3 regions of the Photobacterium piscicola genome follow, and region 1 is predicted to be linked to each of the others. Evidence: riboswitches for the same ligand, from Rfam matches in the RefSeq annotation. Region 1 holds a riboswitch; each other region holds the start of a gene.
What was found. Region 1 has a riboswitch for thiamine pyrophosphate ahead of thiB (thiamine ABC transporter substrate binding subunit). Riboswitches for the same ligand answer to the same signal wherever they lie in the genome.
Positions count from the first base shown of each region.

Region 1 (11,270 bases):
TTGCGTTAGTGCTTGTGGGTAAAATTCACACGGCGCAAACAGGTGCATTGGCTCATCAGTCCCTGGATGGGTAAAGGTCAGTTCTGCTGCATGCAATAATAGTCGTGGTGATGCCGCAATCGCTTCGTCATTGGCATAGAATTTATCACCTAAAATAGGGTGCCCTAGCGCTTGCATATGTACGCGTAGCTGATGTGAGCGACCTGTAATCGGTAATAAGCGAACTAGAGTGCTATTTTCATCGCGACTTAATACTTCATAGTGGGTCACTGACGGCTTTCCGTCATCAAAACATACTTTTTGACGAGGGCGGTTAGGCCAATCACAAATTAGTGGCAAATCAACCGTACCTGTATCATGCTCCATTTGTCCCCAGACTCGTGCGTAATACACTTTTTTGGTTTCACGCTCACGAAATTGTGCTTTGAAGTGGCGTTCAGCAGCTTTATTTAATGCCAATACAATCAAGCCAGAGGTACCCATATCTAACCGATGTACAATTTGTGATTGAGGATATTGAGCTAATACGCGCGCAAATACACTGTCATGATGCTCAGGTTGACGACCTGGATTTGATAACAGACCCGCTGGTTTATTGATCGCTATAATATCGCTATCAATAAAAAGAGTATCCAGCCAAGGATCCGTGGGGGGATTATAGTTTAGCACTGGCAATGGTTTCATGATGCGCTCGCAAATTGAGAGTGAAAAATTGGTCAGCATACTAATATGAATGCCTTACAATTGGTATGTCTATAGTATGTTAGCTATAAAAAAACCGCCGATAAGATGCTGTAAACATACTCTCGACGGTTAAATTTTCATACCGATAATGTCAGTAATTAGTTATGGCTAACAACAATTAAACGCAGTGAATCCAGTTGAATTTGAGCCTTAGCAATGTAGTCTGTTAAATCCAAAATTTGAGATTCAATCAATTCTAACTCGTCATCACGAATGTTAGGGTTAACTGCTTTTAGTGCCAGTAAACGTTGATGCTCAGCACGTAATGTTGCTTCCATCTCGGCTTGTGCTTGGCTACGTACGGTAACTAACTCTTTGTCAATTTCACGTTCAGCATGAGCAATAAGAGTATGGATTTCTTTTTGTACTGAGTTGACTAACTTGCTGCCTAAATGACGGTTAATTGGGCTTAACTGACGGTTAAAGCTTTCAAACTCAACATTGGCAGACAGATTATTACCTTTGCTATCAAGTAGAATGCGAATAGGTGTTTTAGGTAAGAAACGACCAATACCCGATTGTTTTGGTGCTTGCGCATCAACCACGTAAATCAGTTCTAATAATAAAGTACCGACAGGCAGTGCTTTGTTTTTCAGTAATGAAACTGCCGTTGTTCCGACACCTTCACTCAATAGCAATTCAATGCCACCTTGAATCATTGGGTGTTCCCAGCTGATAAAATGCAGATCTTCGCGTGATAGCGCAGTATTACGATCAAAGGTGATGGTACAACCGTCGTAAGGTAAGCCAGGGTAGCTTGCAACCATCATGTGCTCTGACGGTGTTACCACAATTGCGTTTTCACCCTTGTCGTCTTGGTTAAGACCAATGGTATCAAATAAGCCCAGTGCAAAAGAGACCAAGTTGGTATCACCATCTTTGCTGCTAATTTGTTCCACTAACTGTTGTGCGGCTTCGCCACCATTGGAGTGGATTTCAAGTAAGCGGTCACGGCCTTGTTCAAGTTTACCTTTAAGTTCGTTATGTAGTGCCGCACTTTGAGTGATCACCGCTTCCAGTGCGTCACTGTCTTGCTTATCACTAGCAAGTAGTGTGATTAAATCTTCACATACCGCTTCATAGACAGGACGACCCGTTGGGCAGGTTTCTTCAAACGCGTTTAAGCCCTCATTAAACCAACGTGCTAATAAGGCTTGTGAGGTGCCTTCAAGGTGCGGTACGTGGATTTCAATTTCACGTTGCTGACCGATACGATCTAAACGACCAATACGTTGCTCTAACAAGTCAGGGTTACTTGGTAAATCGAACATTACTAATTGATTAGCAAATTGGAAGTTACGACCTTCTGAACCAATCTCTGAACAGATTAATACCTGAGCGCCACTCTCTTCTTGCGCAAAATACGCCGCCGCTTTATCACGTTCAATGATCGACATGCCTTCGTGGAACACGGTCGCACGAATACCCTCACGCTCACGTAGGGCTTGCTCTAACGTTAATGCGGTTTGAGCACGAGAACAGATCACCAGTACTTTCTCATTACGGTTGGCTTTTAGCATATCTAACAACCAGTTAATGCGAGGGTCAAAGTTCCACCATGTCGCTGATTCACCTTCAAACTCTTGATAGATATCTTCAGGATAAAGCAGTTTAATCGCTTTTTCGTTAATGCTTAGTTTACCTGCCATCATGCCAGCTACACGCATCGCGGTGCTGTACTGATTTGGCATTGGTAATGGGTACATATTGAGGTGACGCTTAGGGAAACCTTTGATTGCTGAACGGGTGTTACGGAATAATACGCGGCCAGTACCGTGACGATCCATGAGATTACGGATTAATTCGTGACGTGCTTCAAGCGCTTTTGCATCATCTGCTGTGGTTGCATTTTCAATCGCCGTGATCATTGGCTCAACGTTTTGGCCTGCAAGTAAATCAACTAGAGTCTGCTTAGCGTTGCTATCAAGTTTTTCACCAGCAAGTAACTTTGATACGGCGTCAGCAACTGGTTCATATTGACGTTCTTCTTCGACGAAGGCTTCGTAATCGTAAAAACGATCAGGGTCTAATAAGCGTAGGCGGGCAAAGTGACTTTCACGGCCTAATTGTTCAGGGGTTGCCGTTAGCAGTAATACGCCAGGTGTTTTTTCAGCAATAGCTTCAACCACTTGGTATTGACGGCTTGGACGCTCTTCACTCCATTCAAGGTGATGCGCTTCATCAACAATTAATAGATCCCAATCGGCATCTAATGCTTGTTCAAATCGACGGCGGCTTTTGCGTAGGAAATCAAGTGAACACAGTACGTATTGTGCGGTATCAAATGGGTTAGCCGCATCCGCTAAAGACTCAACACAACGCTCTTCATCAAAAATAGAAAAATGAAGGTTAAAGCGACGCATCATTTCTACAAGCCATTGGTGCTGTAGCGTTTCGGGTACCAAAATCAGAATACGTTCAGCACGGCCAGATAGCACTTGTTGGTGAATGATCATGCCCGCTTCAATGGTTTTACCTAAACCTACTTCATCGGCTAAAAGTACGCGTGGTGCATAACGACGACCGACTTCATGAGCGATATAAAGCTGGTGCGGAATCAAACCTGCACGCATGCCACATAAACCACGCAATGGGCTTTTTAGTTGTTCATATTGATTTTTTAGCGCGCGGTAACGTAATGCAAATCGATCCATACGATCAATTTGACCTGCAAATAATTTATCTTGCGGTTTATTAAAACGAATTTGATGGCTTAAAAATATTTCACGTAACGCGACATCGCTTTCTTCGGTATCTATACGGGTACCGATATAAGTGATAATTCCTTTATCTTCTTCGATCGCTTCAACTTTGAGCGACCAGCCTTCGTGGCTTTCAATCACATCGCCAACATTAAACATTACACGGGTAACTGGTGCATCATGTCGAGCGTATAAACGGTTTTCATCTGATGCTGGAAACATCAAGCTAACAGTGCGAGGCTCAATCGCGACGACTGTTCCCAAACCTAAATCACTTTCTGTATCACTGATCCAACGTTGACCCAAAGCAAATGGCATAGTGCTAGAAACCTTCTAATTATTTGATATAAAGGAAAATATTATAATTCGCGTTGTCTATTTATCGTCTATAATAAAACTAAATGCATAGATGAATAATATGGCATACGCATAACTCAAAAATGGGGGAGTTATGTTACTGCATGATGTGATTAAGGTCACGGTGAAAGTGTGCAAAAGAAGCGTGAGTCTTAATGTCATTTTAGTTTAATCAATAGATGCTTTAATTGTTATGCCTGCTAATCGTTATAAATGCTGTAATTAACACAAACGTTAATTTTGACGTAAGCTAAAAGAGTGATAGCCAAGTTTATTGTTGTTCGCCCTACCAAGGAGGTGCTTATGGACAATGCCGAACGGAAACTGTTTGTACTTGATACAAATATTCTGCTTCATGAACCTCTCGCTATCTTTTCTTTCCAGGAACACGATGTCGTGATTCCGATGACAGTCCTGGAAGAATTAGATCGTATTAAAGACAGTAAGCGTGATGTTTCACGTGATGCGCGGGTTGCTATTCGCGCACTAGAAAATATCTTTCACGATGCGACCCCTGAGCAAATTTCAGCGGGAATTCCTTTTAATGATCAGATTCCACATAACGGCACTATTGCTATTTTTGCTGATTATGAAGTCAAACAAACGGTGCATGCTTTTAGTGATAAAGCAGGTGATAACCGTATTCTTAATAGTGTTCTTTTTCTACAACAAAAACATACTCCTAGAAGCGTAGTCTTAGTGACGAAAGATATCAATATGCGTTTACGAGCCAAAGGGGCTGGGGTGCTGAATGTTGATGATTATCGCTCCGATCAATTGATTGATGATATCGCTTTACTCAGTAAAGGTTTTCACCGTTATCAAGGTAATTTTTGGAGTAATGTCGCTGAATGCCATTCTGAAAATCGCGGTAGTTCAACCTTACATATTTTGCCTCGATCGTTATTTGATAATCCGTACATGAATCAATATTTACTGGATGACAGTGAAGAATTTGCCGCGCGAATCAAAGCGATTGATGGTGAAGAGGTTACGATTAAAGACATCAGTTATGAGCGCTTAATGCATCGCCAAGCATGGGGGGTTCATCCTAAAAACATTTATCAAGGTATGGCATTGGACGCCATGCTCGATCCCAGTATTGATTTAGTGATATTAACTGGTCCTGCTGGGTGTGGTAAAACCATTTTAGCGATGGCAGCAGCGTTAGAGCAGGTGATAGAAAAAGGCATGTATGACAAGATAATTGTTACGCGTAATACACCTGAAATTGCTGAATCTATTGGTTTTCTACCCGGTACTGAAGAAGAAAAAATGTTGCCGTGGTTAGCGGCGGTTACCGACACCATGGAAGCATTACATAAGCATGATGTCTGCACTGATGGTTCAATGAAATATATTTTTGATAAAGCCAATATTCAATTTAAATCGATTAACTTTATGCGTGGACGTTCAATTCAAAATGCCTTTGTGCTGCTTGATGAGTGTCAAAATTTAACTGCATCACAGATAAAAACCATTATTACCCGTTGTGGTGAGGGGACTAAGTTGGTGTGCTCGGGTAACTTGGCGCAAATTGATTCCAATTATCTATCACCAGTAACATCAGGATTAACTTACATTGTTGAACGGTTTAAACATTTTGAGGGTAGCGCCAATATTTATATTAATGGTGTGGTGCGAAGTCGTTTAGCTGAATTTGCGGAAGAAAATCTTTAAGTTCATCGTTGTTGTTTTAATAATATAAGCCGAGCTCTAGGGATAACATACTGAGCTCGGCTTTGTTTATGGCCGTTATTACGCTAAGCCTAAGTAATGACGTAAGTCTGGTTGTTGGGGGTGGTTTAATAGCGCATCAGTCTCCCCAAATGCTTTCACTTCTCCGTTATCAATAAAGATGCATTTATTGGCGATTTTTTTAGCATCATCAGGGCTATGAGTGATCATTAATACGGTGATGGCTTGCTGCTGAGCCAGTTGCTGTACCAGCTGTAGCATGTCGTTACGCAACGTAGGATCAAGTGCCGAAAACGGTTCATCAAGCAATAATAAAGGCCGTTGTCGAATTAAGCAGCGCGCTAATGCCACCCGCTGCCGCTGTCCGCCAGATAGTTGCTCGGGTAGGCGGGGTAAATACGCTGTTAATCCCACTTTTTCTGCTGCATCATGTACCTGTTGGCGTTGCTGGGTACTCAATTTAAGACGAGGATCAACGCCAAGAGCAATGTTTTCATAGACCGTTAAATGCGGAAATAAATTATGCTCTTGAAACAGCATTGATAATGGCCGTTGAGCAGGATCAAGCGTAATAATTGATTGCTGGTGGATGGTTATATCACCATGTTGTGGCTGTAAAAACCCCGCAATAAGCGCCAATAAGGTACTTTTCCCTGCACCACTTGGACCGATTAACGCCGCAATATCACCTTGTTGAAGGCTAAAGTTAAAGCTTAACTGCATAGGATGTTCATGTTGGCGTTGAGGTTGATAGGTATAACATAATTGGTTTATATCAAGCATGGTGTTTGCCTTTGGTACGCCGAGGCTGGAAACAATATTCAATCGCGCTGAATAAACCTAAGCTGAGTAATAACAATAATAATGCCGCCACAGCAGCACCATCCATGCGATAGCTACCCATTAATTGGAATAAATACAGTGGTAGCGTTTGAAAATCTTGGCTACCAAATAAAGCAATTGCCCCAAGATCACCCAGTGACAATACTAAGCTGATAGCCAATGACTGTGCAATCGGTTTACGCAGTGCTCGCCACTCTACAAGTCGTAATCGAGACCAACCACGCATGCCTAAACTATGACATAACGTATTGTATTGTTGAGCAATATGTAGCATAGGTTGGCTAAGGGTTTTGATCACATAAGGCAGTGCCATTAAAGCATTAACCCCCACTACAACCCAAAAAGCAGCGCCATAGGCATCGGTATATTGGCGCAGTAATAAGAAAATACCGGTACTTAATACTAGCCCTGGAGTAACTAAAATAATGGTGCCGATCATTTCAATACTATCGGCACTCAAACGTTGTTTATTTAAGCGTAATTGTCGACTCGCGAGTAAGATCATCATGCCAAAAACAAACGCTAAGCTACATGCCATGACCGCAATTTCAAGTGAATTAGCGACTGCATGCCACAGTGCCGGTTGTTGTAATAACTGCGGCAGTTGACGGTTTAATCCAGCAACAAAAACTGCAATAATTGGTGGGATAACCAGCAATATTGCAGCCACGATCCAACTCCAATCCCACCATTTTGCACGCCAATTATCTTGATAATTAACCACATTTTTACCCACAGAGGCACTAAAGGTTGCTAGTGGTTTGGCAAAGCGATGGCTAAGTAACACTAATCCTCCACAAAGTAACATTTGCCACAGCGCTAAAATAGCACCAGTAGCAAGATCGAAGTCATAGCGAATCGCTTGGTAAATTGCCAGTTCAATGGTGGTTGATTTAGGACCGCCCCCCAGTGACATGATCACCGCAAAACTGGTAAAACACAGCATGAAAATAAGCCCCGCCACATGGGGCAATTGTTGACGTAACCGAGGCCAAGCGACAAGTTTGAATTTATACCAGCCACGAAGATCTAAATGGGCGGCTAATTGATGTTGTTCATAGGGAATTGATTCTAGACTTTGGAGTAAAAAGCGTACCGCTAATGGTAAGTTGAGAAACACATGTGCCAGTAAAATGCCACTTAAACCATAAATGTTTAGTCGGGGTAATCCGAGCCAGCTTAACCCATGGCTAATGATACCGCTTTTGCCGTAGATCGCTAATAAGCCAAACACCGCCACTAATACAGGCATCACTAGCGTCATCGCAAACAAACGTAATAACAGTTGTTTACCTATAAAATTGCGTCGTGATAGTGCGTAAGCAATCGCAATTGCAGGCACAATACTGAGTAAAGTAGACAGCAAGGCTTGGTAAAAACTAAATCGCGTCACATGACGTAGATAAGGATCATGCCATAAGCTACTCAGTTGCCATTGCCCAGCATGAAGTATAAGGCTGGTGATCGCGGCGATCACCAGTAATAAAATAAGCCCGACACTTAATAGTCCGGGCAGAAGTTGAGTTACACGTTTATTCACAACGGTATGCCATTATTGGGTCAGCGCTTGCTGCCATTCTCGAATCCATTCTTTACGCTTGTGAGCCACTTCATCAGCACTAAATTCTAATGCTTTATCTGGCACGCTTAATTGATTAAATGCGGCGGGCAGTGGTTGTTTAGTAACAGGATACATCCAGTTGTGGGTCGCAATTTGAGATTGAAACCCATCACTGACAATGAACTGCATAAATTGATCTGCTAGTTTAGGATGTGGGCTATTTTTCATTTTGGCGGCAACTTCAACCTGCATGTAATGACCTTCTTTAAAGTTGGCCGCTTTATACTGATTTTTATGCTCTTCCATAATGTGATAAGCCGGTGAGGTGGTGTAAGACAATACCATATCAGCTTCACCATCAAGGAACATGCTGTAAGCTTCTGACCAGCCTTTTGTTACCGTTACTGTGTGTTTAGCAAGTTGTTGCCATGCGGCAGTCGCTTTATCGCCGTACACTGATTTTATCCATAACATCAGCCCTTGACCTGGGGTTGAGGTGCGCGGATCTTGGTAGATGACACTGATGTTTTGATCGTTAACCAGCGCTTTTAAACTGGTGGGTGGATGGGGTAATTTGGTGCTGTCATAAACAAACGCAAAATAGCCATAATCAAAAGGAATAAAGGTATCGTCATGCCAACCTTTAGGTAAGGTTAATTTACTTAGATCAACATGTTGTTTTGCCAGTAGTCCCGTTTGTTTAGCTTCAGTCATCAGGTTGTTATCAAGCCCCAATAGAATATCCGCTTGGCTACGGCTGCCTTCTAAACGAACTCGATTAAGAATTGATACGCCATCTTCTAAAGAGACAAAGTTAACTTTGCAACCATCGCATTGGGCTTCAAAGGCTTTTTTGATAATAGGTCCAGGCCCCCACTCGGATGAAAACGAGCTGTAGGTATAAACATTAAGGGTATTATCGGCCGCCAAGACGTTATTTGAGAGTAACGCTATCGATATTAGCGGTAAAAGTGTGTAACTGATTTTCACTATGCGCTCCTGATGTCAGCATCCTGCGAACAAAATAAAAAGAGAGAGCGGCACAGGCTTGAGAGGTAGTAGCAGCATGCTGTAATAGCAGCTAGACAGGGGTAAAATACCCATGCGTTTCTCAATTCCTACGCCAGCATTACCTGGTTCAGGTTCAATGGGTTCTGCTATATCAATCAAGATAATAACAACAATCTCAGCCTAATGGCTCCCCAATGAGAACACGAGCATTGTACCTGTAACTTGTACTAAGTTATAGCTTCTGATTTAACTGCCAGTTGTAATCAAATTTAATGTTATCGCCATTGATTTTTTTATGCACTCGATAATGGTTTATATGCTGCAATAAGGCCTGTCGATTACCAAAATCAACGCTATACCAATCATAAATTGACGATAAAGTTGTTTGTTTTAAGTTGGTACGTACCCCTTTATTACTATTAATAAAACGGCTGGCAGCATTGTTGAGTTGTCGATCAAGGTGATGACTATCAAATACTTGAGGCAGTAAGTCAGGACAACCTAAGCTGGCACAATTAACCGCATAATGAATGCGAGGATCGCGCCAAATCGGACGTAATATACGATGTTCAATGTCATTTAAACTTAAGGTTTTATTTGTGATGGTGACGATAGGTTGATCCCAAGGTCCAAAACTGAAAAAACCACCGAGTTTAGTAATTGATGTGATTGGGTAATTATCAATGATCAATTGTACTGTCAGCGCATTATAAAGATTCACCCAATAAGCAAACTGAACATTACGATTATATTGGCGTGGATCAAGTTTAGCTAACTGATTAATATAATTCTGTAATTGCTGTTTATCGGCGGGAGTCACTGCGCTGTAACGAAACAGTGTTTGTTGTGGGCTAACAACTAAGTATTTAGTTAATAATTGTTGCCATGGGTGATGATTGATATCGCGTTGATTGCTGGCCACCTGATCTTGCCAATAAGGTAATAGATCCGCTTTCGGGGCGGCACATAGAGACCAAGAAGCGAAAATCAACAATAAGCTAAACACAATACGCATATTGAACCTGTTATAAAAAGAGATATCAACAGAAGACCGTAATGATATCTGATTTATTACAGCCGAGTAGGGCGATACTAATGCCTGAGATTAACAGGCATTAGTATTAAGATTAGTTAATTTAAGCGAGATAAGTAGGAATATTAGCTTCATATTCAGCAATTTTCGCTTGGTATTGCAGGGTTAAGCCTATGTTATCTAATCCGTTTAATAGACAGTGACGTCGAAATTCGTCAATTTCAAATGAATATTGGTTACCGTTCGCTGTTACTGTCATAGCCGCTAGATCTACGGTGATTTTTGCCCCTTCAGTGGTTGCTACATAATCAAATAACGCATCAATCTGTGGCGTTGTAAGACGAACAGGGATCATTTGGTTATTGATTGAATTGCCATAAAAAATATCAGCAAAACTAGGGGCGATCATTACTTTAATGCCGTAATCGGCTAACGCCCATGGTGCATGTTCACGCGATGATCCACAGCCAAAGTTTTCGCGAGCCAGTAAAATGGTTGCACCTTGGTAACGAGGGGCATTCATTATAAAATCGGGATTAGGTTGTTGACCGCCATCGTCTAAAAAACGCCAATCATGAAATAAATGTTGTCCAAATCCAGTACGGGTTACTTTTTGAAGAAACTGTTTTGGAATAATGGCATCGGTATCAATATTGGCGGTATTTAACGGTACCACTAACCCTGTATGTTGAGTAAAGCCTGTCATAGTTATGTCCTTATTATGCCGATAGTGGTTCAAGTTGACGAATATCGACAAAGTGTCCTGCACATGCCGCCGCCGCCGCCATGGCTGGGCTGACTAAGTGGGTACGACCATCTCGTCCCTGACGTCCTTCAAAATTACGGTTACTGGTGGATGCGCATCGCTCTTGAGGGCCTAAGCGATCGTTGTTCATTGCAAGGCACATTGAGCACCCAGGTAAACGCCATTCAAACCCCGCTTCAATAAAGATCTTATCTAGGCCTTCTTGCTCTGCTTGAGTTTTTACTTGTTCAGAACCCGGCACGACTAAGGCTTGGACATTAGCGGCCACTTTACGGCCTTTAGCAATAGCAGCTGCGGCGCGCATATCTTCGATACGTGAATTGGTACAAGAACCGATAAAAACTTTATCGATAGCATAATCAGATAATGATTTATGAGGTTCTAGTCCCATGTAAGCCAAGGCTTTTTTAGCGGATGTTTGATCAACTAAATCACTGAAACTTTCAGGTGCAGGGATCGGCTCATCAACAGCAATCACTTGACCGGGATTCGTGCCCCATGTCACTTGTGGTTTGATCTCGGTAGCATTTAAGGTGACAACCGCATCAAACTCTG
Region 1 covers NZ_CP175534.1:3,077,237-3,088,506, reverse strand. Annotated here, with positions in the region: gene rluA (bifunctional tRNA pseudouridine(32) synthase/23S rRNA pseudouridine(746) synthase RluA) at 1-684, opposite strand, end outside; gene rapA (RNA polymerase-associated protein RapA) at 843-3,764, opposite strand; gene ACJZU6_RS14410 (PhoH family protein) at 4,107-5,483, shown strand; gene thiQ (thiamine ABC transporter ATP-binding protein) at 5,562-6,284, opposite strand; gene thiP (thiamine/thiamine pyrophosphate ABC transporter permease ThiP) at 6,277-7,884, opposite strand; gene thiB (thiamine ABC transporter substrate binding subunit) at 7,897-8,895, opposite strand; TPP riboswitch at 9,004-9,120, opposite strand; gene ACJZU6_RS14390 (DUF547 domain-containing protein) at 9,149-9,931, opposite strand; gene leuD (3-isopropylmalate dehydratase small subunit) at 10,053-10,655, opposite strand; gene leuC (3-isopropylmalate dehydratase large subunit) at 10,669-11,270, opposite strand, start outside.

Region 2 (11,270 bases), 330 kb from region 1:
CTAAGCTATACACCGAAGCTGCGGCAATATGACTTGTCATATTGGGTAGGGGAGCGTTCTGTAAGCCGTTGAAGGTGCATTGTAAAGTGTGCTGGAGGTATCAGAAGTGCGAATGCTGACATGAGTAACGATAAAGGGAGTGAAAAACTCCCTCGCCGGAAGATCAAGGGTTCCTGTCCAACGTTAATCGGGGCAGGGTAAGTCGACCCCTAAGGCGAGGCCGAAAGGCGTAGTCGATGGGAAACGGGTTAATATTCCCGTACTTCTTATAATTGCGATGGAGGGACGGAGAAGGCTAGGTGAGCCTGGCGACGGTTGTCCAGGTCCAAGTATGTAGGCTGATGAATTAGGCAAATCCGGTTCATCTTAAGGCTGAGATACGATGTCGAGCTACTACGGTAGTGAAGTCATTGATGCCATGCTTCCGGGAAAAGCTTCTAAGCTTCAGATTATAAGAAATCGTACCCCAAACCGACACAGGTGATCAGGTAGAGAATACCAAGGCGCTTGAGAGAACTCGGGTGAAGGAACTAGGCAAAATGGTACCGTAACTTCGGGAGAAGGTACGCTCCTAGCGGTGATGAGACTTGCTCTCTAAGCTGCCGGGAGTCGCAGATACCAGGTGGCTGCAACTGTTTATTAAAAACACAGCACTGTGCAAAATCGAAAGATGACGTATACGGTGTGACGCCTGCCCGGTGCCGGAAGGTTAATTGATGGGGTTAGACTTCGGTCGAAGCTCTTGATCGAAGCCCCGGTAAACGGCGGCCGTAACTATAACGGTCCTAAGGTAGCGAAATTCCTTGTCGGGTAAGTTCCGACCTGCACGAATGGCGTAATGATGGCCACGCTGTCTCCACCCGAGACTCAGTGAAATTGAAATCGCAGTGAAGATGCTGTGTACCCGCGGCTAGACGGAAAGACCCCGTGAACCTTTACTATAGCTTGGCACTGAACATTGACCCTACATGTGTAGGATAGGTGGGAGACGTTGAAGCAACCGCGCCAGTGGTTGTGGAGTCAATCTTGAAATACCACCCTTGTATGCTTGATGTTCTAACGTCGACCCCTTATCGGGGTTACGGACAGTGCCTGGTGGGTAGTTTGACTGGGGCGGTCTCCTCCCAAAGAGTAACGGAGGAGCACGAAGGTGGGCTAATCACGGTCGGACATCGTGAGGTTAGTGCAATGGCATAAGCCCGCTTGACTGCGAGAATGACAATTCGAGCAGGTGCGAAAGCAGGTCATAGTGATCCGGTGGTTCTGAATGGAAGGGCCATCGCTCAACGGATAAAAGGTACTCCGGGGATAACAGGCTGATACCGCCCAAGAGTTCATATCGACGGCGGTGTTTGGCACCTCGATGTCGGCTCATCACATCCTGGGGCTGAAGTCGGTCCCAAGGGTATGGCTGTTCGCCATTTAAAGTGGTACGCGAGCTGGGTTTAGAACGTCGTGAGACAGTTCGGTCCCTATCTGCCGTGGGCGTTGGATGATTGAGAGGGGCTGCTCCTAGTACGAGAGGACCGGAGTGGACGAACCGCTGGTGTTCGGGTTGTATCGCCAGATGCATTGCCCGGTAGCTAAGTTCGGAATCGATAACCGCTGAAAGCATCTAAGCGGGAAGCGAGCCTCAAGATGAGTCATCCCTAGACCTTTAAGGTCTCTAAAGGGTTGTTGAAGACTACAACGTTGATAGGTCAGGTGTGTAAGTGCTGCGAGGCATTGAGCTAACTGATACTAATTGCCCGTGAGGCTTAACCATACAACACCCAAGGGGTTTTTCTTCTCTAAAGAGAAGAGACGGACTCTACAAACGCTTGAATGCGTGTTGAGAACAACTAGTCAGATTTTTCCCAGATTGCTATTTATTGCCATAAGGCGATAAATAAAACAGAATTTGCTTGGCGACCATAGCGTTATGGACCCACCTGATCCCATGCCGAACTCAGTAGTGAAACGTAATAGCGCCGATGGTAGTGTGGGGTCTCCCCATGTGAGAGTAGGACATCGCCAGGCTTCAAATTTTAAAAGGCCATCCGTAAGGATGGCCTTTTTTCGTTTATAACGAAAAAAGTAATGACAGATATTCAGTTTGATATATCGTTTCCTGCGTTTCCTGCGTTTCCTGCGTTTCCTGCGTTTCCTGCGTTTCCTGCGTTTCCTGCGTTTCCTGCGTTTCCTGCGTTTCCTGCGTTTCCTGCGTTTCCTGCGTTTCCTGCGTTTCCTGCGTTTCCTGCGTTTCCTGCGTTTCCACTATTCTCTTTATCTTGACGAAAAAAAACCGCCTTGCGGCGGTTATATGTTTGAATGATTATTAGCTTTTCATCATTAGTTGATAGCCAATATAACAAGCAAACAAACTGACGGTTACGTTAAGTACGATGTTTAAGCCAGCCTTAATAAACTCACCTTGCTGCATCATTACAATGTTATCCATTGAAAAGGTTGAGAAGGTAGTTAATGCTCCAAGAAAGCCTAAGCCAATCATTGGGCGCCATGGTGCTGCCTCAATCATTCCTTGATTTAATCCCGACATTAATAGCCCCATAATTAGCGAACCAATAATATTGACGGTTAATGTTCCGTATGGGAAGCCACGGCCAAATAAAATAACGCAAAGCTCCGAAATTAAGTATCGTGAGCAGGCGCCGAATGCACCACCAATTGCGATGAATCCTAGTAATATATATTGGCTCATTGGTATCTCGTTTCAGTTAAAAGTGATAATTAAAAACCGTCATAATAATCGCTTGTTGAGTTGGTTAATACTCTCGATAACTGCAATCATTGATTTAAGCGTAAATTAAAATGTCGGCACATAGTTGGTTGTATAGCTACATTTATAGCATCATAATCACAACTAAGAAATTAACTACTGGGCGTTGGCTCATGGAGATAGGCTATGTCGCTATATCAAACAATATTACTTGCTGTTAATCCTGAAGATAAATTTGCGCATAAATTAATGGTAAAAGCTGGAATCATTGCGGACCAAAATAATGCTGAACTGCATGTTGCTTATGTTGAGCCTGGTGTTGGTAATGTGAGTTTTATTGATGTTGAGATTGAACTGCAAGAAGAGCACGATGCAATTGCTAAACAGCGGATGTCACAATTATCAGAGTTAGCGGCAGCTTCATCTTACCCTGTTTCGGGATTACATATTGCTAATGGTGATATTACTAAGCATATCGAAGAATTAGCTGAAAAAGTTGAAGCTAAGTTGGTTATTACGGGTTATCACAAATCTACTATTCATCTTTTTGGTGATGTAAGTGAAACATTAGCTCAGCACCTTAAGTGTGATGTACTTATCTCACAATAAACATTGTAGTGATTACCATGAAATTAAAAGCCGTGGAAAATTGCACGGCTTTTTGCTATCTGTCACTGTGTGTTGTTCATTGTTAATAAACTGTTGCGATTACAACCAAAGTACTTATACTAATTCACTTACTTGTCGGAGTGCCATATGGCTGAGACCGCATTGCGGGATCCGTTGAACCTGATCAGGCTAATACCTGCGAAGGGAACAAGAGGTTATCTTTACTGCATATCCTTATTGAGGATCACTGTATGTATTTGATGATGCATAACTGTATGCATTGCTCTTGTTTACGCCCATCTGATAAGCATTTTTCCCTATAACATTGAAAGGAAATTGCTGTGTCGAATCGCAAGCAAGCGAGATTGGAAGCGAAACAATTTATCGAGTCATTAACGGCTCAACCCTATCCTAATTCACGAAAAGTCTATATTACTGGTAGTCGTGCTGATATTTCAGTACCGATGAGAGAGATCGCTTTAGCTGATAGCCTTATTAGTGGTCCTAAACAAAGCCCTATTTTTGAACCGAACCAACCGATTCATGTTTATGATACTTCTGGATTTTATACCGATCCCGACCACTCTATAGATATTTATCGTGGTTTGCCCCCTGTGCGCGAAGGGTGGATCATTGAGCGTAATGATACTGAATTATTATCTGAATTAAGTTCTGACTACGCCAATGAACGCTTACATAATCAGAGTTTGGATTCATTGCGTTTTAATCAGCGCGCTCCAACGCGACGTGCTAATAACGGTAAGTGTGTTACTCAACTGCATTACGCCCGCCAAGGTATTGTTACGCCTGAAATGGAATATATTGCGATTCGCGAAAATATGGGGCGAGTGCCCTCTAATGATGAAACGCTAAATCAACAACATCCTGGCGTTAATTTTGGTGCTAATCTTCCTTTACAAATCACGCCTGAATTTGTGCGCCAAGAGGTTGCGGCTGGGCGCGCGATTATTCCTGCAAATATCAATCACCCAGAAGTCGAACCAATGATTATTGGGCGAAATTTTTTAGTAAAGGTTAATGCTAACATTGGTAATTCCGCCGTCAGTTCATCCATTGAAGAAGAAGTTGAGAAATTAGTATGGTCGACCCGCTGGGGAGGAGATACGGTGATGGATCTCTCGACGGGACGTAATATTCATGAAACACGAGAATGGATCATTCGTAATAGTCCGGTACCAATTGGAACCGTACCGATGTATCAAGCATTAGAAAAAGTAAAGGGCGTTGCGGAAAATCTAAATTGGGATGTTTTTCGAGATACGTTATTAGAGCAAGCTGAGCAAGGTGTCGATTACTTCACTATTCATGCTGGTGTTTTATTACGGTATGTACCTATGACGGCTAAACGGGTGACAGGGATTGTTTCTCGTGGCGGCTCAATTATGGCTAAGTGGTGTTTGGCGCATCATCAAGAAAGTTTTTTGTATGAAAATTTCCGCAGTATTTGTGAGATTTGTGCTCAGTATGATATCTCGCTCTCATTGGGGGACGGTTTGCGTCCTGGTTCTATTGCTGATGCCAACGATGAAGCGCAGTTTAGTGAATTACGCACGCTAGGAGAGTTAACCAAAATTGCATGGGAATATGATGTTCAGGTGATGATTGAAGGTCCAGGTCATGTGCCGATGCATATGATTAAAGCTAATATGGATGAGCAACTTAAACATTGTCATGAAGCGCCATTTTATACACTTGGACCTCTGACAACAGATATTGCGCCGGGTTATGATCATATTACTTCTGGTATTGGAGCGGCCATGATTGGTTGGTATGGCTGTGCAATGCTGTGTTACGTGACACCAAAAGAGCATTTAGGATTACCCAATAAAGATGATGTAAAAGTCGGTTTGATCACGTACAAGCTGTGTGCGCATGCGGCAGACTTAGCCAAAGGCCACCCTGGAGCACAAGTTCGTGATAATGCATTATCAAAAGCACGGTTTGAGTTTCGTTGGGAAGATCAATTTAATCTAGGCCTTGACCCACAAACTGCTCGAGATTATCACGATCAAACCTTACCGCAAGAATCTGGCAAAGTGGCTCACTTTTGTTCAATGTGTGGCCCTAAATTTTGTTCAATGAAAATCTCTCAAGAAGTTCGAGATTACGCGAAAACGCTATCACCAATAGATATTACGTTGAGTAATAACCCTCGTGTAGGTATGGAACAAAAAGCGGCGGAATTTCGAGCTCGTGGCAGTGAGTTGTATCACCCTGCTAAAGAGGATTAATCAATGAACACGTTATCGCTTCCCCCTCATCTAATGCCATTATTAATGCACATCGAACCACTGTTAGTACCTGCTGAGTTATACCAACTAGGCGATACAGTGACAGTAACGGTGCATAGCAACGAACCATTAATTGATATCAAAACTATGACTAAGGCATGCTCATTAGCGTTTAATTTTGTTGCTGCAGATGAAGATTGTGCCCCTCCAACGTATCAAATTTGGGATCAGTGGTTCGCCCCTTTTACTGAATTAGCTCAGTTGCAACAAAAAGTCGCTGCAGATCCTAGCTTAGTGGTCTGTGGATTTCCCGTGAATGATGGTTGTGTGGATATTTGGCATCATCAAGGGCAGGCTCGAGCAGTGTATTGTCGTCATAGTGGTGCCAGTGAGGCACAACGGGCAATGTTATTGGTGGCACTTGCGCTTGATTATCCATTGGAAGATGCAGTGGTATTGGCACGTGCTTATGCGCGGAGTTATCACGAACACAGTTATCAAGATCATAATTATCGTACACAAGGTGAGCTTGTTTGGCCGACAGATGCCAAAGTATTTCCTCGTGCTTTAACGATAAATCATCCTCAAATAAAACAACTTGGATGGTTAATTGATGGTCAAGAGGTAGCTCCATTTGCGGCTTTAGGGGCGAGTAAGCTTGGATTATATCCTGTGCTAGAGAGCGCTGATTGGGTTGAGCGGGTATTACAGCTCGGTGTTAAAACTACCCAATTACGGATCAAAAACTCCCAAGTATCCGATCTGGAACACCAAATCCAACAAGCCATTGTTGCTGGTGAGTTAGCTCAAGCTCAGGTGTTCATTAATGATTATTGGCTGCTGGCAATTAAGCATCATGCTTATGGTGTTCATCTTGGTCAGGAGGATCTTGATAGCGCTGATTTAGTTGCGATTCAACAAGCGGGATTACGGCTTGGCATTTCTACCCATGGTTATTATGAAATCTTACGTGCGCTTGAATATCAGCCCAGTTATATCGCTTTAGGCCATATTTTTGTGACATCAACTAAAAATATGCCGTCATTACCTCAAGGCGTGAGCCGATTAGCACTTTATCAAAAATTGATTGGTGATCGAGTACCAATAGTGGCAATTGGTGGCATTACCATTGAGCGTGCAGCAAAAGTGTGGCGCACTGGGGTTTCTGGCGTGGCTGTTGTGAGTGCGATTACTCAAGCTGCCGATCCTGCACTTATGATCACTGAATTGCACAAGATATTGGTGCCTAACGCTGAAGATGTGGCTGCAGGAGGGCGGAATGATAAACACTGCGCTCTCTGACACTGAATTTATGCGTTATAGCCGCCAGTTGATGGTGGCTGATATTGCCGAATCAGGACAGCAACAACTGAAAAATACTCAGGTGTTAATTGTTGGCGGTGGTGGTTTAGGTTCTGCTGTTGGGCTTTATTTGGCGGCGGCTGGCGTGGGTACGATTGTCATTGCTGATGATGACGTAGTTGAAGTGTCGAATTTACAGCGCCAAGTTTTGTATCGTGAAGCAGATGTTGGGTGTAATAAAGCGCAGGCTGCGTGTGCTCAAATGCGGGCGTTAAATCCACTTAATCGTTACCGCGCGGTCACAACGAGATTAGCTGGTTTGCAGTTAGCGTTGGAAGTTGATCAAGCTGATATTGTGGTTGATTGCAGTGATAATTTTTCGACCCGCTATGCGATTAATGATGTCTGTTTTACAGCGAGAAAGCGCTTAGTTTCAGGGGCTGCGATAGGCTGGCAAGGACAGTTAATGACGTTTGACTTTAGAACTGGGATTGGACCTTGTTATCAATGTTTATTGCCTCAAGCTGTACCAAATACGGACAAAGTGCGTAATTGTCGTAGTGGTGGCATTGTGGGGCCTGTAGTAGGAATTATTGGCACCATGCAGGCGCTTGCAGTCATAAAAGCGATTGTTGAGACGAATATGGTTGATGTAAATCACCTTTCTCAATTTGATGGTTCACAAGGGCAGTGGCGTCAATTTGGAATCAATATTGATCAACAGTGTCCCGTCTGTGGTGATCACCACCTTGTTAATGGAGGTACAGTGTAATGACAATGATAACCGTCTGGTTAAATAATCAAGCTGTGGAGTGTCATTCACAACAATGTCTAACCGAGTTAGTTGAGCAATTAACCCTGCCAACGGTGGGCGCTGCAATTGCGATAAATCAAGCCATTGTTACGCGTAGTGAATGGTCAACAACAGTGTTGAACCATAACGATCAGATCACGCTCTTTCAAGTTATAGCAGGAGGCTAACATGCTCACTATTGCCGATAAAATATTTGATTCGCGGTTGTTTACTGGAACTGGAAAATATTCTCATTGTGATGTAATGACCGCATCGTTATTAGCCTCGGAGTCTCAATTGGTTACCATGGCTCTGAAACGGGTCGACTTAGCTCATCAAGCGGATGATATTTTAGCGCCTTTAATGGCTGCTGGAGTCAATCTTTTACCCAATACCTCGGGGGCTAAAAATGCTAAAGAAGCCATATTTGCTGCGCAATTAGCCCGTGAAGCGTTAGGTACTAACTGGCTTAAATTAGAGATACACCCTGATCCCAAATACTTAATGCCCGATCCGATTGAAACCTTGTTAGCTGCAGAAGCGTTGGTGAAACAAGGCTTTGTGGTTTTGCCTTATTGTCATGCTGATCCGGTATTGTGTAAACGATTAGAAGAGGTGGGTTGTGCAGCGGTGATGCCATTAGGGGCACCGATAGGTTCAAATAAAGGCTTAGTATCACGTGATTTTTTGCAAATTATTATCGATCAAGCGCAGGTGCCAGTGATTATAGATGCAGGAATTGGTGCTCCGTCTGATGCTGCCGCGGCAATGGAAATGGGAGCAGATGCTGTCTTAGTTAACACCGCTATTGCGACTGCTGTTGATCCGGTTGCGATGGGAGAAGCATTTAAATGGGCGGTTATTAGTGGTCGTATGGCTTATAAAGCGGGATTAGCGGGTACAGTGAGTCATGCTGTTGCATCCAGTCCATTAACGGCTTTTCTCGATAGTGAATGCTAAGGAGCGAGAATGAGTTTTGTTGATGTATGGCGGCAATTGGATTGGGATGATATTCGCCTATCGATTTACGCTAAAACGGCTGCAGATGTTGAACGTGCACTGGCTAAACCGGATCGTGATCTTGATGATTTTAAAGCGTTAATCTCACCCGCCGCGGAGCCTTATTTAGAATCAATGGCACAACAAGCAGTGTTATTAACTCGGCAGCGGTTTGGTTATGCGATACATTTTTATGTGCCATTATATCTCTCTAATTTGTGTGCTAATGCGTGTACTTATTGTGGTTTTACAATGGAAAATCGAATTAAGCGACGCACATTAACTACCGCTGATATTGAGCGAGAATGTAAAGCGATCAAAGCACTTCAGTTTGATAGTGTGTTGTTGGTAACCGGTGAGCATCAAACTAAAGTTGGGATGGACTATTTCAGGTATACATTACCTCAAATTAAATCCCACTTTAATCATATTGCAATGGAAGTTCAGCCGCTTGAACAGCAGCAATATCGAGAGCTAAAAAGTTTAGGTTTAGATGCGGTGATGGTGTATCAAGAAACTTATCATGCTCGAACTTATGCCAAACACCACTTACGCGGTAATAAAACCAACTTTGATTATCGACTTGAAACACCGGATCGATTGGCACAAGCTGGTATTGATAAAATAGGGATTGGAGCGCTATTAGGAATGGATGATTGGCGCACGGACAGTTTTTTTGTTGCGAGCCATTTGGCCTATCTTGAGCGCCAGTATTGGCAAAGTCGTTATTCGATTTCATTTCCACGTTTGCGACCCTGTACTGGCGGTATTGAGCCTAAATCAATAATGACTGATCGCCAGTTAGTGCAATTAATCTGTGCTTATCGGTTATTTAATCATGACGTTGAGTTATCGTTATCCACTCGTGAATCAGCCTATTTTCGCGATAATGTATTACCACTAGGGGTAACTAGCCTATCAGCGGGTTCAAAAACCCAGCCGGGCGGTTATGCTGATGACACGCCAGAGTTAGAGCAATTTGCAATCAGTGATGATCGCAGTGTGGCAGAGGTTGCTATAGCGGTGAAGCAGCGAGGATTTGAGGTGGTGTGGAAAGACTGGGACGCGGTTTACTCGGGGTAACCACATTTGAAGGTCACAATAAGCCAGTGTAAAAGGTGATGCACTGGCTTTTTTATTATTAATGCGACGTTATTATTAGCGTTGTAATGGTGCTGTTGCTTGAGTTAACCATGCTAAATCATCACCGTTTAAGGCTGGGCTAATAACCTCAAACACGGTGTGGTGGTAATGGTTAAGCCACGCGAGTTCGATATCTGTTAATAAGCTTAAATCAATTAAACGCTTATCAATCGGGGCGCGAGTTAGCGATTCAAATCCCATTACCGACATATCACCTTGGGTTGCCACTTCTACTATCGCTTCAAGGTTTTCAATACGAATACCAAATGCATCTGCGCGGTAATATCCAGGTTCATTAGACAACACCATACCTGGCAATAATGCCGTTGGATTATAGGCTTTAGCGATCCGTTGCGGTCCTTCATGCACACTTAGGAAGTGGCCGACACCGTGACCAGTACCGTGATCATAATCAAACCCATATGCCCATAAATGTTGACGAGCTAACGCATCAAGTTGGCTACCTGTGGTGCCTTTTGGAAAGCGCGCTGATGCTAATGCAATATGACCTTTTAATACTAAAGTAAAGGCTTGCTTCACCTCTTCACCCGGCTGACCAATGGCAATAGTACGAGTAATATCGGTAGTACCGTCTGGATATTGACCACCTGAATCGACTAAGTACACGGTATCCATTTGCAGTTTACTTGGCTGCGGTTGGTTAAGGTGATTGTAGTGGCACATTGCCGCATTGCCTGCTGCCGCTGAAATGGTATCAAAGCTCACATCACTGCAACTTGGATCTAACTGACGGAATTGCCACAGTTGATCTGATAATTGGGCTTCATCCAGTAAATGACCTGTCGCAACTTGCGCATCAATCCAGGCTAAGAATTTACTGATCGCGACGCCATCACGAATATGACACGCTTTCATACCCGCCATCTCGGTGGCATTTTTAGTCGATTTTGGCAGTAAGGTTGGGTTTGCTGCTTCAATTAATAGGGCTCCTGCCTCTGTTAATTGTTGCGCTGCCCATGCGTTACTATTTGTTGAATCAAACAGTACTCGTTTACCTGCAAGAGCGGCTAGCCCAGTTGCTAGTTGCTCCGGTTTACAGATGGTCACGCCAGCACCTACATGGGCGGCAAAGCCTTCTGGTAAGCGGTGATGGTCGATATAAAAATCAACTGAAGCATCGCTGTGAATAATTGCAGCTGAAAGTAATACAGGTAGGCAATGGACGTCATCACCACGAATATTGAGTAGCCATGCAATACTATCGAGCTGGCTTAAAAAGGCAGCATTGGCTTTTTGTGTTGTTAGTAAAGCAGCAATTTGTTGGCGCTTATCTGTACTTGCTTGGCCAACAAATTCAAGCCCCATTAATTGGGCGTCAGACAATACAGGCGCTGGGCGGTCTAGCCATAGTTGATCAATGGGGTTTTCATCAATACACACTAAGGCTAATTCACCATCAATAGTGGTGGTGGCATTTTTAAGCCATGCTGCA
Region 2 covers NZ_CP175534.1:265,853-277,122, reverse strand. Annotated here, with positions in the region: rRNA gene ACJZU6_RS01350 (23S ribosomal RNA) at 1-1,765, shown strand, start outside; rRNA gene rrf (5S ribosomal RNA) at 1,904-2,019, shown strand; gene ACJZU6_RS01340 (hypothetical protein) at 2,080-2,274, shown strand; gene crcB (fluoride efflux transporter CrcB) at 2,318-2,701, opposite strand; gene ACJZU6_RS01330 (universal stress protein) at 2,906-3,328, shown strand; TPP riboswitch at 3,455-3,552, shown strand; gene thiC (phosphomethylpyrimidine synthase ThiC) at 3,670-5,580, shown strand; gene thiE (thiamine phosphate synthase) at 5,584-6,882, shown strand; gene ACJZU6_RS01315 (HesA/MoeB/ThiF family protein) at 6,860-7,654, shown strand; gene thiS (sulfur carrier protein ThiS) at 7,654-7,863, shown strand; gene ACJZU6_RS01305 (thiazole synthase) at 7,865-8,635, shown strand; gene thiH (2-iminoacetate synthase ThiH) at 8,645-9,757, shown strand; gene ACJZU6_RS01295 (aminopeptidase P family protein) at 9,833-11,270, opposite strand, start outside.
Region 2: another riboswitch for thiamine pyrophosphate. It lies ahead of thiC (phosphomethylpyrimidine synthase ThiC); the one in region 1 lies ahead of thiB (thiamine ABC transporter substrate binding subunit).

Region 3 (11,270 bases), on a different replicon from region 1:
TATCGATCAGTTTCGGACCATAAAGAAAGCATACGAGAGTGATTAAACATAAGGTCGCAAAAGCTACAATTGTAATGATCGTATGTAGAAATGAACCTGATGCTGAGTAATTCATCGCTGTCGCAATAGTACCTGGGCCTGCAAGAATCGGTAATGCCAGTGGCGAAATAGAAATGTCTTTTTCGTCGTTAGTATCATCAGTTTTCGATTCAGAATGCATTTTTGAACTATCACCTTGTAACATATGATAGCCGACTAGAAAGACTAAAATACCGCCGGATAATCGTAGAGCTGGTAGGGTAATACTGAATAATTCAAAGATCCCTTTACCTAAAAGACAGAAGGTGGCGATGATAAAAAAAGCGGCGGTAAGGGCTTTGTAGGCGGTCTTTTTACGTTGCTCTGGCGTTTGACTTCCTGTCATGCCGACAAAAACAGCGGTATTGGCAATTGGATTCATCATGGCAAAGAAACCCATAAATACCGTGACTGTCATTGTAGTAATATCGTGCATAACCATCCTTTTGGTTAAAAATTTGTTATTGATTTTATTACAATAGCATGGATTTTTAGGTTATGAACGTAAATCTATATAGGAAGTGAATAATATAAAAGTAATCACTAAAATAGGGGGGATATTTATTTTTATACTACATTTTGAATGAATAGCGATATAAGTCATTACTATGATGTCCGTGTTTTTAATAAAGGTTTGCGTTACTATGCGCGCAAGAAAACATGGCGATGATAAATATGACCATAGATATAACCAATATAAGCACTGAACCTGATCCAACCATGACTTGCAGTACTTGCCAAGCATGCTGTTGCCGTTTGGAAGTAATGATCATTACAGACACAGGTGTACCTGAAGAATACATTGATATTGATGAGTGGGGCGGTGAAGTGATGCTACGCCTTGACGATGGCTGGTGTGCCGCTGTTGATCGCGATACTTTGCTTTGTACTATTTATGAAAATCGACCGTGGATTTGCCGTGAGTTTGAAATGGGCTCGTATGAGTGCAGTATTGAACGAGCAACAATGCCACCACGAGCACCACAGCAAGATTAAAAGTAAGTCGATCGCTATTTTATATAATCTTTCAAACAATAACCAAGGTATATTCAGCTACCTTGATTATTGTTTGTTATTTATATTTATTGTAGAAACTAACGTTATTCTATTTATTTTGATGTTGTTTATTCGTGCTTATAGCAGCTAATATTTCTGTTGTCGCTTGGCAAGGATTGTCGGCATGACTTATTGCTGAAACAATCGCAACCCCATCAGCTCCTGCTGTCATCACTTCAGTCAAATTAGTGTGATTAATGCCACCAATCGCCACAATCGGAAATGGGCATATTGCTGCTGTACGTTGCAGACCTTCCAATCCCCAATGAGTGATCAGATTGGTTTTAGTCGCTGTTGCAAAAATAGCGCTAAGTCCAATGTAATCTATCGGTAGACTGGCACAATCGATGAGTTGCTGCTCTGTTTCAATTGACAGTCCAAGCAGTTTATCTTTACCTAATAGTTGTCGCGCCAGTGCAACAGGCATATCCGTTTGGCCTAAATGTACCCCATCAGCATCCACCGCTAAGGCAACATCTACTCGATCATTAATGATTAAGGGGATATGACGACCTGTTGCCGTATAAGCCTGTTGCAGAATCGCTTTAACGGTTTGAGCACGCTGAATAAATGCCCGTACATCACCGTGTTTTTCACGAATTTGTACCATTGTTACACCACCCTCAACGGCTTCACGGACAACATGTTCAAGTCTGCTGAGGCTCTGCTGATCGTCAGTCACTAAATACAATAAGTAAGGATTGTGATTGCGGGTTATCATGACGTTACTACTGCCATATTTAGTCGCTGCTGAATTTGCTCGGCACTGATGTGATATAAACCATCAATAATATTGAGTTGTAATGATGCCGGGCCTGCTGATTGCTCGGCGGCGATTTCACCGACAATGGCATAGATTGCAGTAGCTGCCAGCCCTGAAGTTTCTCCAACAGCCGCAAATGCACCTGTTAATGCGGTTAATGAACAGCCCATACCAGTGACATAAGGCATCATGTGGTGACCATTGCTAAGGCTGATGGTCTGTGACGCTGTCACTACATAATCAACTTCACCTGAGATAACCACATTAGCTTGGTATTGTGCGACTAATGCTTGTGCGGCGGCTAATGCGGTATCGCTGCTATCAAGCGCATCAACGCCTTTGGTTTGGCTGGCTTCACCTGCAAGGGCAATAATTTCAGATGCATTACCACGAATGATCAGATTATTGGCATTCGCTGCCAGAGTGCGGGCAGTTTGGGTGCGTAATACACTTGCGCCACAGCCGACAGGATCTAACACTATCGGCTTATTATTGGCATTAGCTTGTTCAACGGCAAATAGCATCCGTTCAATCCATTCATTATCAAGGGTGCCAATATTGATCACTAATGATCCTGCAATGTGCATCATCTCAGCCATTTCTTGACGTGAGTGCGCCATAATAGGTGACGCGCCAATGGCTAATAAGGCGTTGGCAGTATTATTCATCACTACATAATTGGTGATATTAACCACTAATGGTTTTTGTTCTCTGACCAGCGCTAGTGCAGTGATAATGCTTTCAGTTAATGAAGCTGAAGTCGCTGTGTGTTGTGATGAGTTATGCATTATCGACAACTCCTGATTTATGGTTAATAGCCCTTGTGTTGCTAGTTCCGGCATTGAGCCCTTGTTGCCAGAAGGCTATTTCCATTTCGGTTGCGACTTTAAAGGTTTGAACCAGTTGTTGACCTCGTTGACTGTGTAGCGAAATTTCCGCAAGGAGGTTATTAAGGTATACCGTCGCGGTGGCAACTCCTTGTTGGTACTCTTCACCGCTATATAATGCAATCCAGCTATGGTAGGGATTGTTGTCAAACAGAGTTTTTGTATCATTAGCCAGTAAGTTGCCAATTTCCGCATAGCCAATCGCACACGGCGCAAGAGCAACGTATAAATCAATGATATCCCCTTGCATACCTGCATCTAATACATAACGGGTGTAAGCGACTGTTGCGACATCTTCTGGCTCTTGTTCCATATCTTGTTCGGTTAAATGCCAAGCACCACAGTAATCAATATGGTGAGCAATTTCATGATCAAGCAAAGCAGCCACACTTGGTAATGCACGGCGCATATCAGCTAAAGTACGAGCTTTATAAATCGCTAACGCATAAGCGCGTGCATATTGTTTTAAGAATAAAAAATCTTGCTTTAAATAATGCATAAAACAATGGTGAGGTAGTGTGCCTTGGCCAAGTTGCATCACAAATGGATGCTGGGTATAAGTCGTCCACTGAGGTTGGCAAGCATCAATTAAATCTTGGTATGTCATGTGATCTCTCCTTAGAAGCTGCCAATATAATTTTTGGCTTGGGGCAGTTGCGTTATAACGTGGTGTTTAAATAGAAATTGGGCGTAATCATCGTAGCGTTTAAAATCAACAGCCGCAGGACGCAAAGCAAACCGCGTTAACGTATCGTTCCATGCATTATGGTTAAGCTTGTTATCTAACGTATCGGGGGCGTATTGAATAAACTGTTTCCATGCTGCATCTGGGTGATTGATGATATAGGTGGTTGCTTGTGCGATAGCAGTATTAAAAGCGGTGATCGCTTGGCGGTTATAATGTTTGCTGTTGGCAACAAAGATCAATTCATCATAACTAGGAATACCGTTCTCTTCAGGGAAAAAGGACGTAGTCGGGTAGCCTTCTAGTGCTAGTTGATTGGTTTCAAAGTTACGTAATCCGCCCCAAATAGCATCAACTTTCCCTGATGCTAATGAAGATGATAGCGCCCAGCCGACATTAACGATATTGACATCGCTTAGTTTCACTCCGTGATCAGCCAGCATGGTGCCAATAGTTGCATCTTCATTACCTGCGACTGAAATACCAATGGTTTTACCTTTCAGCTGTGATAAATCAGTAATGCCACTTTTCTTTAGTACCATTAATGTATTAAGCGGTGTCGCAATCAGAGTGGCGGTTTTAATTAAAGGTAAACCAGCAGCGACATCAATCGTTAAATTGGGTTGATAAGAAACGGCAAGATCGATTTTATTGGCGGCGACTAATTTCGGTGGTAATGATGGATCGGCAGGTTGCTGAATATCAACCTCGATTCCATGCTGTTTAAAATACCCGCGTTCTTGAGCAATAATAATCGGACCATGATTTGGGTTAACAAACCAATCAAGCATTAGGCTTACTTTGGTGAGCTTTTGGGAAGCGGTTGCAGCTTCTGCACTCACCGATAGGCCAAACAGCAATAACATTGTTGAAGTAATTAACAAAATACGTTTCACAATAGATCCTTTAAATATTAAGTATTAAATGAGTACTGGTTACATTTTTCTATTTAAGCGGGGTTTACGGTTGCCACGGGATCAGGCGCTTTAATAATCTGTCCGTGATGAAATACAGCGATATTGATAACAGCGATAAAATAAATAGCGCTGCGAACATTTCATCAATCATCATTCGTGCATTGGCTTGGAGCATTAAATAGCCTAAGCCTTCGCTCGCGCCCACCCATTCGCCAGCGACTGCGCCAATCGGGGCAATCACCACCGCAACTCGAATGCCAGAAGCAAGGGCAGGTAAAGCAGCAGGAAAGCGAATATATTTAAGCTGTTGCCATTTAGTCGCGCCCATGGTGGCGGATAATTCAAGGTAACCGGTGGGGGTATTGCGTAAGCCGTCATAACAGCATGTGGTGACAGGGAAAAAGATAATTAACGCTGCCATTACTACTTTAGAACCAATGCCATAGCCTAACCACAGCATTAATACCGGAGCGATAGCAAACACAGGGATGGCTTGACTGGCAATCAGTAATGGTAATAACCATCGTTTAACGGGCTTAAACAGCAGCATTTGTAAGGCAAAAAATAGCCCTAATGATAAACCGAGTATCAGCCCTAGAATGATCTCTTGGCTGGTCACCCATGTATTGCTTAACAGAACGTCATAGCGGGAGACTAACCGCTGCGCTACAGCCAATGGCGGCGGTAAAATAAAGCTCGGTAAGTGAAACACCATTACGGTGAGTTGCCATAATCCAAGTAGCACGCTAATACTGATCAGTAATCGTATCGGTGTTGCAAGTTCACGCTGTGGGTGCCGTTGTTGATACGGCGATTTGGTAGCGATTAAACGGGTAATATCAGTCATGATCGTGTGCCAATATGTCAAAAATACGTTGCTGGTGGCTGGCTGATTCAGCATCAAAGCGCCGTGGTGGTAATGATGTGGGTAACGATAGCGCAGTCGCAAAAGCGGGCTCGCCTTGCAAAATATACAGCTGATCACTTAATCGAATTGCTTCTTGAGGATCATGAGTTATCAGCACCACGGTTTTGTGCTTGAGTAATTTCACAAACAGATCTTGGAGGCGATAACGGGTGACTGCATCGAGTGCTGAAAACGGCTCATCCATCAATACAATCGGTTGGTCTTGTAACAGTGTTCTCGCAAGGGCGACTCGCTGGCGCATACCACCCGATAATTGTTGTGGTAGTAGTTGATGTTTATCTGCTAAACCAACGTGTTCTAATAATGTCATTGCCCGTTGTTTTAAATTGGGTATTGAATCGTGATGACCGAACTTACTGCTAATACAAACATTGTCTAATACCGTTAACCAAGGCAATAACAGATCTTGTTGCGCCATATAAGCGACTCGTCCTGTTAAAGGCTGATTGTCTGAAATCGTCAGTTGACCTTGCCATTGAGTACTTTCGTTGAGTAATCCGGCTAAAAACTTGATTAGGGTGCTTTTACCACAGCCACTTTTTCCCACCAGACAAGTCCATTTATTGGCGGCAATAGTTAGATTAAGATTTTCAATTACCGCGTTATTTTGCTGGTCATTTTTCGTTGAGTGATAGCGTAAACTGCCATTAGTAATGGTGATTTCCAGATCAACGGACATGATGATGACCTGCAAAAAAGTGATTCACAGGGCCGTGACCATGACCGATATTGAGTTCATCGGCAGCGGTTATGGCGGCAGTAATGTAGCGTTTAGCCAAGGTAGTTGCCGTTGTAAGATCATTGTCTTGAGCTAAATAAGATGCGATAGCCGCAGATAGGGTACAACCCGTGCCGTGAGTGTTGTTGGTGTTAATACGAGAGGTAGTGAGCTCAATAACGTCAGTGGCGAGAATGAGTAAATCAGTGCTATCACTACTTTGTTCTAAATGCCCCCCTTTGAGTAACACTGCATGAGGATTAATCTCCCGTAACGCACTGATCATCGCTTGCATATCAGCCAGTGATTGTGGAATGTCTAAACCTGTTAATGCAGCAGCTTCTGGTAGGTTAGGGGTAATAATATCAGCCAGTGGCAGTAATTCTGTTTTGAGGGTAGTAATGGCATGTTGTTGTAATAATACATCACCGCTTGTGGCAACCATCACTGGATCAATGACTAAAAATGGTGGTTGGTAATGACGAATTTTAGCCGCAACCAGCTGAATAATATCACTGTCGGCGAGCATGCCAATTTTGACGGCTTGAATATTTAAATCGCTGAATACGGCGTCCAGCTGTTGCTCAACCATATCAAGAGGAATGGCTAGTATGCCGCTAACGCCTTGCGTATTTTGAGCGGTAATCGCCGTAATAACCGAGCAAGCATAACTACCTGTTGCTGAAATGGCTTTAATATCAGCTTGAATACCCGCGCCGCCGCCACTGTCTGATCCTGCAATCGTCAATACAATAGGGGTAGTTGTGTGATGCGATGATGGGGTGTGTGACATACTTCATTCCTTACGCGCTAGCATCAGGAACAAGTTATCAAGCAGGAAGTGTAAACTGCGCTATGAGAGTGTGCAGTTGACTTAGCTTGCATCTATTAACGTTGATAATCCGTTGATAGTTAGTTCCCTCCGCCAGTGTTAACTGGTTCAGGTTCAACGGGTCCCACCATTACAGTGATCTCAGCTTAACGCCCCCCGACTAATGGCAATTATCCTAATTCAGAATAATTTAATTGTCACTCTATTTTATTAAGAAATAACACGTTACGAATACTACGCGAGATTGTTAACACATAACATATTAATTTGGTGAATATTTAATCGTTGTGATGGAGTGTGGTTTTTTATGTATCAACGATCGTCATTTTTTCAAATGGGGCACGACTGTTTTAATGCCCATGAGGGCGATAGGGAATCTACTAACCGTGCGTTTAATTTTTAAAGTATAGATATGGTTGCCCTATGTTCTAGATAGTAAGTGCCCGATTTTGTGATTACTATCGGGATTAACAACTAAAAATGTATCTGATTTATAATGATTTTTATATTATTGCGAGATAAATACGGGCGCATGTTCAAAGAACAAATTCGGGCAAGTTGTTAATATAATAAGTTGTTAGGCGAAATTATAAGTTAAGAGGAATTGAATGAAATTACCACAAAGGCCAGAATCTCATTGTCTTGAAAGAGATTCAAATATGTATTTTCAACAATGTTTACCTAGGGGGTGGGAAACTACTGAACCTGAGTCTGATTATGGCATTGATTTAATAGTAAGCATCTACGATGAGGGTTTTGCTTCGGGACGAGAAATTTTAGTTCAACTGAAAGCGTCTGGAACTTCTACTAAAAACGCAGATGAAACCTGTGAAAAAGTACGCTTAAATTTGTCTACATATAATTTGCTAATAAATAAATTGCAAGTTGTAATGATCGTCAAATATATCGCAGATGAGAACTGTGCTTATTGGCAGTTACTTAGTCAAGTTGATGAACCTAATCAAGAAAATGAGACAATGACAGTTCATATCCCTCGGACTAATAAGTTATCTGAAATAAATTGGCCGCATATTCGTAGTTATATTGAATATATTCAACAAAAGAAGCTTGGAACTCGTGAAAAAATAACTTTGGCAGATTTCGTCTAACACATAAGGATATGTGTCGTGCAGCCGACACCTATCCGAAGTGTTGGATAAGCCCGATCGGCTTTATAAGTAAATGTTGTGAATATTATGAAGGGTGGTGCTGAAAAGAAGTCGAGCGTTATCCTTGGCGTTAACCAATCAATTTAATTCATTGATTTATAATTAGATCCTCTTTAATTATTATGCGTTAATACCATTATCCTTATTATTTTACGTTTTTATCTGGATCGAAAAATCCCCGCCAATTGCATGGCATGCTGACAGCATGGACAACGAAAGACAGGACAGCCATAAATATAAACATATGGCTGTCCTATGTTCTCTGATGTTCTGCTGACGACTATTAGTCGAAACCCCGAAACTAGATGGCAAGTACCCGATTTTGTGATTACTATCGGGATTGATAACTAAAAATGTAACTGATTTATAATGATTCTTATATTATTACAAGATAAATACGGGCGCGTGTTCAAAGAACAAATTTGGGCAAGTTGTTAGCAAATTTGAGGTAATTATGGTGTTAGCGGATAAGTTTTTTAGTTATTGGTGTGATGTTGTTGAAGAGCGAAACGATGACATAGAAAGAGCGTGGTGTGACAATAAAGCTTATTCGCACTTGATAATTCACTCTCAAAATTCAATTGTTAAAGGGGTCGCAGAGAAACTTGGCCTTAATTGTTATAATGGTGATTACTACTACATAGATTCAGTGTTCTATGACAATGATGATTATATAAAGGATTTTCCAGAACAGTGCTTTCTAACGGGTATTCGAATTGCTTTTGAACATGAAAATAGCTTCAAAAGTGGTCTGTTTCAGGAAGTCGCTCATCTTCTTTTGATCAACTGTGATCTAAAGGTGGTGGTTTCATATCCGCCTGATGAGCTTTCTGAAGCTCAAGAGCTTGATTATTTGCATGGTATTATCAGTGCTAGCAAAGTAGCAGAAGAAATATCCAATAATAAAAGCTTTCTGTTCATCATGGGGCATGCGGTTCCCTATAAGTGGGTTGCATGGCAATATAATAAATCTGGGTGGATCAAAATTTCTAACAAATAACAATATGTGTCGCGCAGCCGACACCTATTCGAAGTGTTGGACAAGCCCAAGCGGCCTTATATAAGCAAATATTGCGAATATCACGAAGGGTGATGCTGAAAAGAAGTCGAGCGTTATCCTTGCGTCAACCAATCAAAGAAAAAATATAGGACACCCATAATTTTCGTAATCCATTTTGATCAATTCTGACGGTACTCTATAAACGAAAAACAGGACAGCCATAAAAGTGTTAATGGTTCAACGACCATCATTTTTTCAAATCGAACATAGATGGGACTCGACTGTTTTAATGCCCGCGAGGGCGATAGGGAATCTACTAACCGCGCGTTGAGTTTTTAAAATAAAGATATGGCTGTCCTATGTTCTCTGACGACTACTAGTAGAAAGCCCGGAAACTAGATGGCAAGTATCCGATTTTGTGATTACTATCGGGATTAATAACTAAAAATGTACCTGATTTATAATGATTTTTATATTATTACGAGATAAATACGGGCGGAAGTTGTTATGTTACTCAAGTGGAAAGGTAAATGATCGAGTATTTAAAGTTAGTTGTTGACCTTGTGGGACATTTGGCTTGGCCAATAGTCGTCGCAGGAGCATTGTTGTACTTCAAAAAAGATGTTGCCAAGCTATTACAACGAGTAAAAAAAGCAAAGTATGGCGATATAGAAATTGATCTGGTTGAAGCTATCGATGAAGTCAAAGGTGATGCAATAGAATTAGGAATCACAATTGCTTATCCTAGCTCGTCTTTTAGTGCTAGTGATTTAGAATTAATGCAGACAGCACCAGAATGGGCATTTTTACAATCTTGGCAAAATATCGAGAATATCCTTGTAACTAAGGGATCTGACGGTAAGCGTCAGCCAATTACCAAGATAGTTCGGCAATTGCAAAGTTTAGAGAAGATTGATAGTGGTTTAGCCGATCTAATTCTAAAAATGTATCGTTTGAGAAATGAAATTGTGCATGTGAGTGGAATTGATCTTACTAAGGCTGAAGCAATGGAATGGTTAGGTGTATCGAAGAGTATTTCAGATCGCTTAATCCAAAAATTGGCATAAAAATCAGACCATAACATAACAGATAAGGATATGTGTCGCGCAGCCGACACCTATCCGAAGTGTTGGACAAGCCCGAGCGGCTTTATATAAGTAAATATTGGGAATGTCATGAAAGGTGATACTGAAAAGAAGTCGAGCGTTATCCTTGGTGTGAACCAATCAATTTAAAAGAAATATAGGACACCCATAAAAGTATGTAAACATATGGCTGTCCTGTCTTTGGCTTGATAGAGAAAATGGCGGTCTTAATTAACCACTATCACCATTTATCAATAGTAAGCGTCTTACCTTGGCGGCTACTTTCCATTGCGAGTGCGATCAGCTTGATATTCCATAACGCGTCTGTTGCGGTTACGGGTGGCGCTGTATTGGTGTTAATCGCTAATGCAAGTTCTTGAAAGTATTGTTGATAGCAACCAGACTCAGTTGTAATGGTTTCGACGCTATCTGCATTATAGAAACGACCATATTGCTCAGGTGTTTCGTCTGCCCATTGTGGTTTGTTAGCCAAAACGCCTGCAATTAAACACGCTTCTTGTGGATCTAAGCCGTACTTTTCATAGCTTCCTTGCGTGCCTTTCACCGTAAAACGTTTGTTTGGACCAGCACTGAATAAATCACCATGCAAGGTCGCTAAATGATTAGGGTAGTGCAGAACAATATTGAAGTAATCGACATTTGTTGAACCTTCGCGCATGATTTCGCATTGTGCGGTAATCGCATCAGGAACACCAAATAATACCAGCGCTTGATCGATAAGGTGCGAGCCTAAATCAAACAAAAGCCCACCACCATTGGTGGCTTGTTCACGCCAACGTTGACGAACTTCTGGTCGAAAACGGTCGAAATGAGATTCAAAATGCTTTAACTCACCACAACGTTTTTCTTCAATCATCTTTTTAATTGTTAAGAAGTCACCATCCCAACGGCGATTGTGATACACGCTCAAGATTCGGTCTTTCTCTGCGGCAAGGGCAATTAATGCTTCACCATCGGCAATGTTGGTTACAAATGGTTTTTCTATGATGACGTGCTTACCGTTTTCAAGTGCTTGTTTAGCGAGCTCAAAGTGGACGTCGTTAGGGGCTGTGATAATGACAAGTTCAGCATCAGAGTGGTTCAATAAATCTTGCGCAGATTCATAGTGCTGCACATTGGACCAATCACGAT
Region 3 covers NZ_CP175535.1:829,272-840,541, forward strand. Annotated here, with positions in the region: gene ACJZU6_RS18300 (MarC family protein) at 1-514, opposite strand, end outside; gene ACJZU6_RS18305 (YkgJ family cysteine cluster protein) at 754-1,074, shown strand; gene thiE (thiamine phosphate synthase) at 1,184-1,855, opposite strand; gene thiM (hydroxyethylthiazole kinase) at 1,852-2,685, opposite strand; gene tenA (thiaminase II) at 2,678-3,391, opposite strand; gene ACJZU6_RS18325 (ABC transporter substrate-binding protein) at 3,403-4,365, opposite strand; partial or broken gene ACJZU6_RS18330 (ABC transporter permease) at 4,430-5,155, opposite strand; gene ACJZU6_RS18335 (ABC transporter ATP-binding protein) at 5,226-5,993, opposite strand; gene thiD (bifunctional hydroxymethylpyrimidine kinase/phosphomethylpyrimidine kinase) at 5,983-6,825, opposite strand; TPP riboswitch at 6,933-7,033, opposite strand; gene ACJZU6_RS18345 (DUF4365 domain-containing protein) at 7,473-7,973, shown strand; gene ACJZU6_RS18350 (hypothetical protein) at 8,488-9,033, shown strand; gene ACJZU6_RS18355 (hypothetical protein) at 9,564-10,100, shown strand; gene ACJZU6_RS18360 (oxidoreductase) at 10,360-11,270, opposite strand, start outside.
Region 3: another riboswitch for thiamine pyrophosphate. It lies ahead of thiD (bifunctional hydroxymethylpyrimidine kinase/phosphomethylpyrimidine kinase); the one in region 1 lies ahead of thiB (thiamine ABC transporter substrate binding subunit).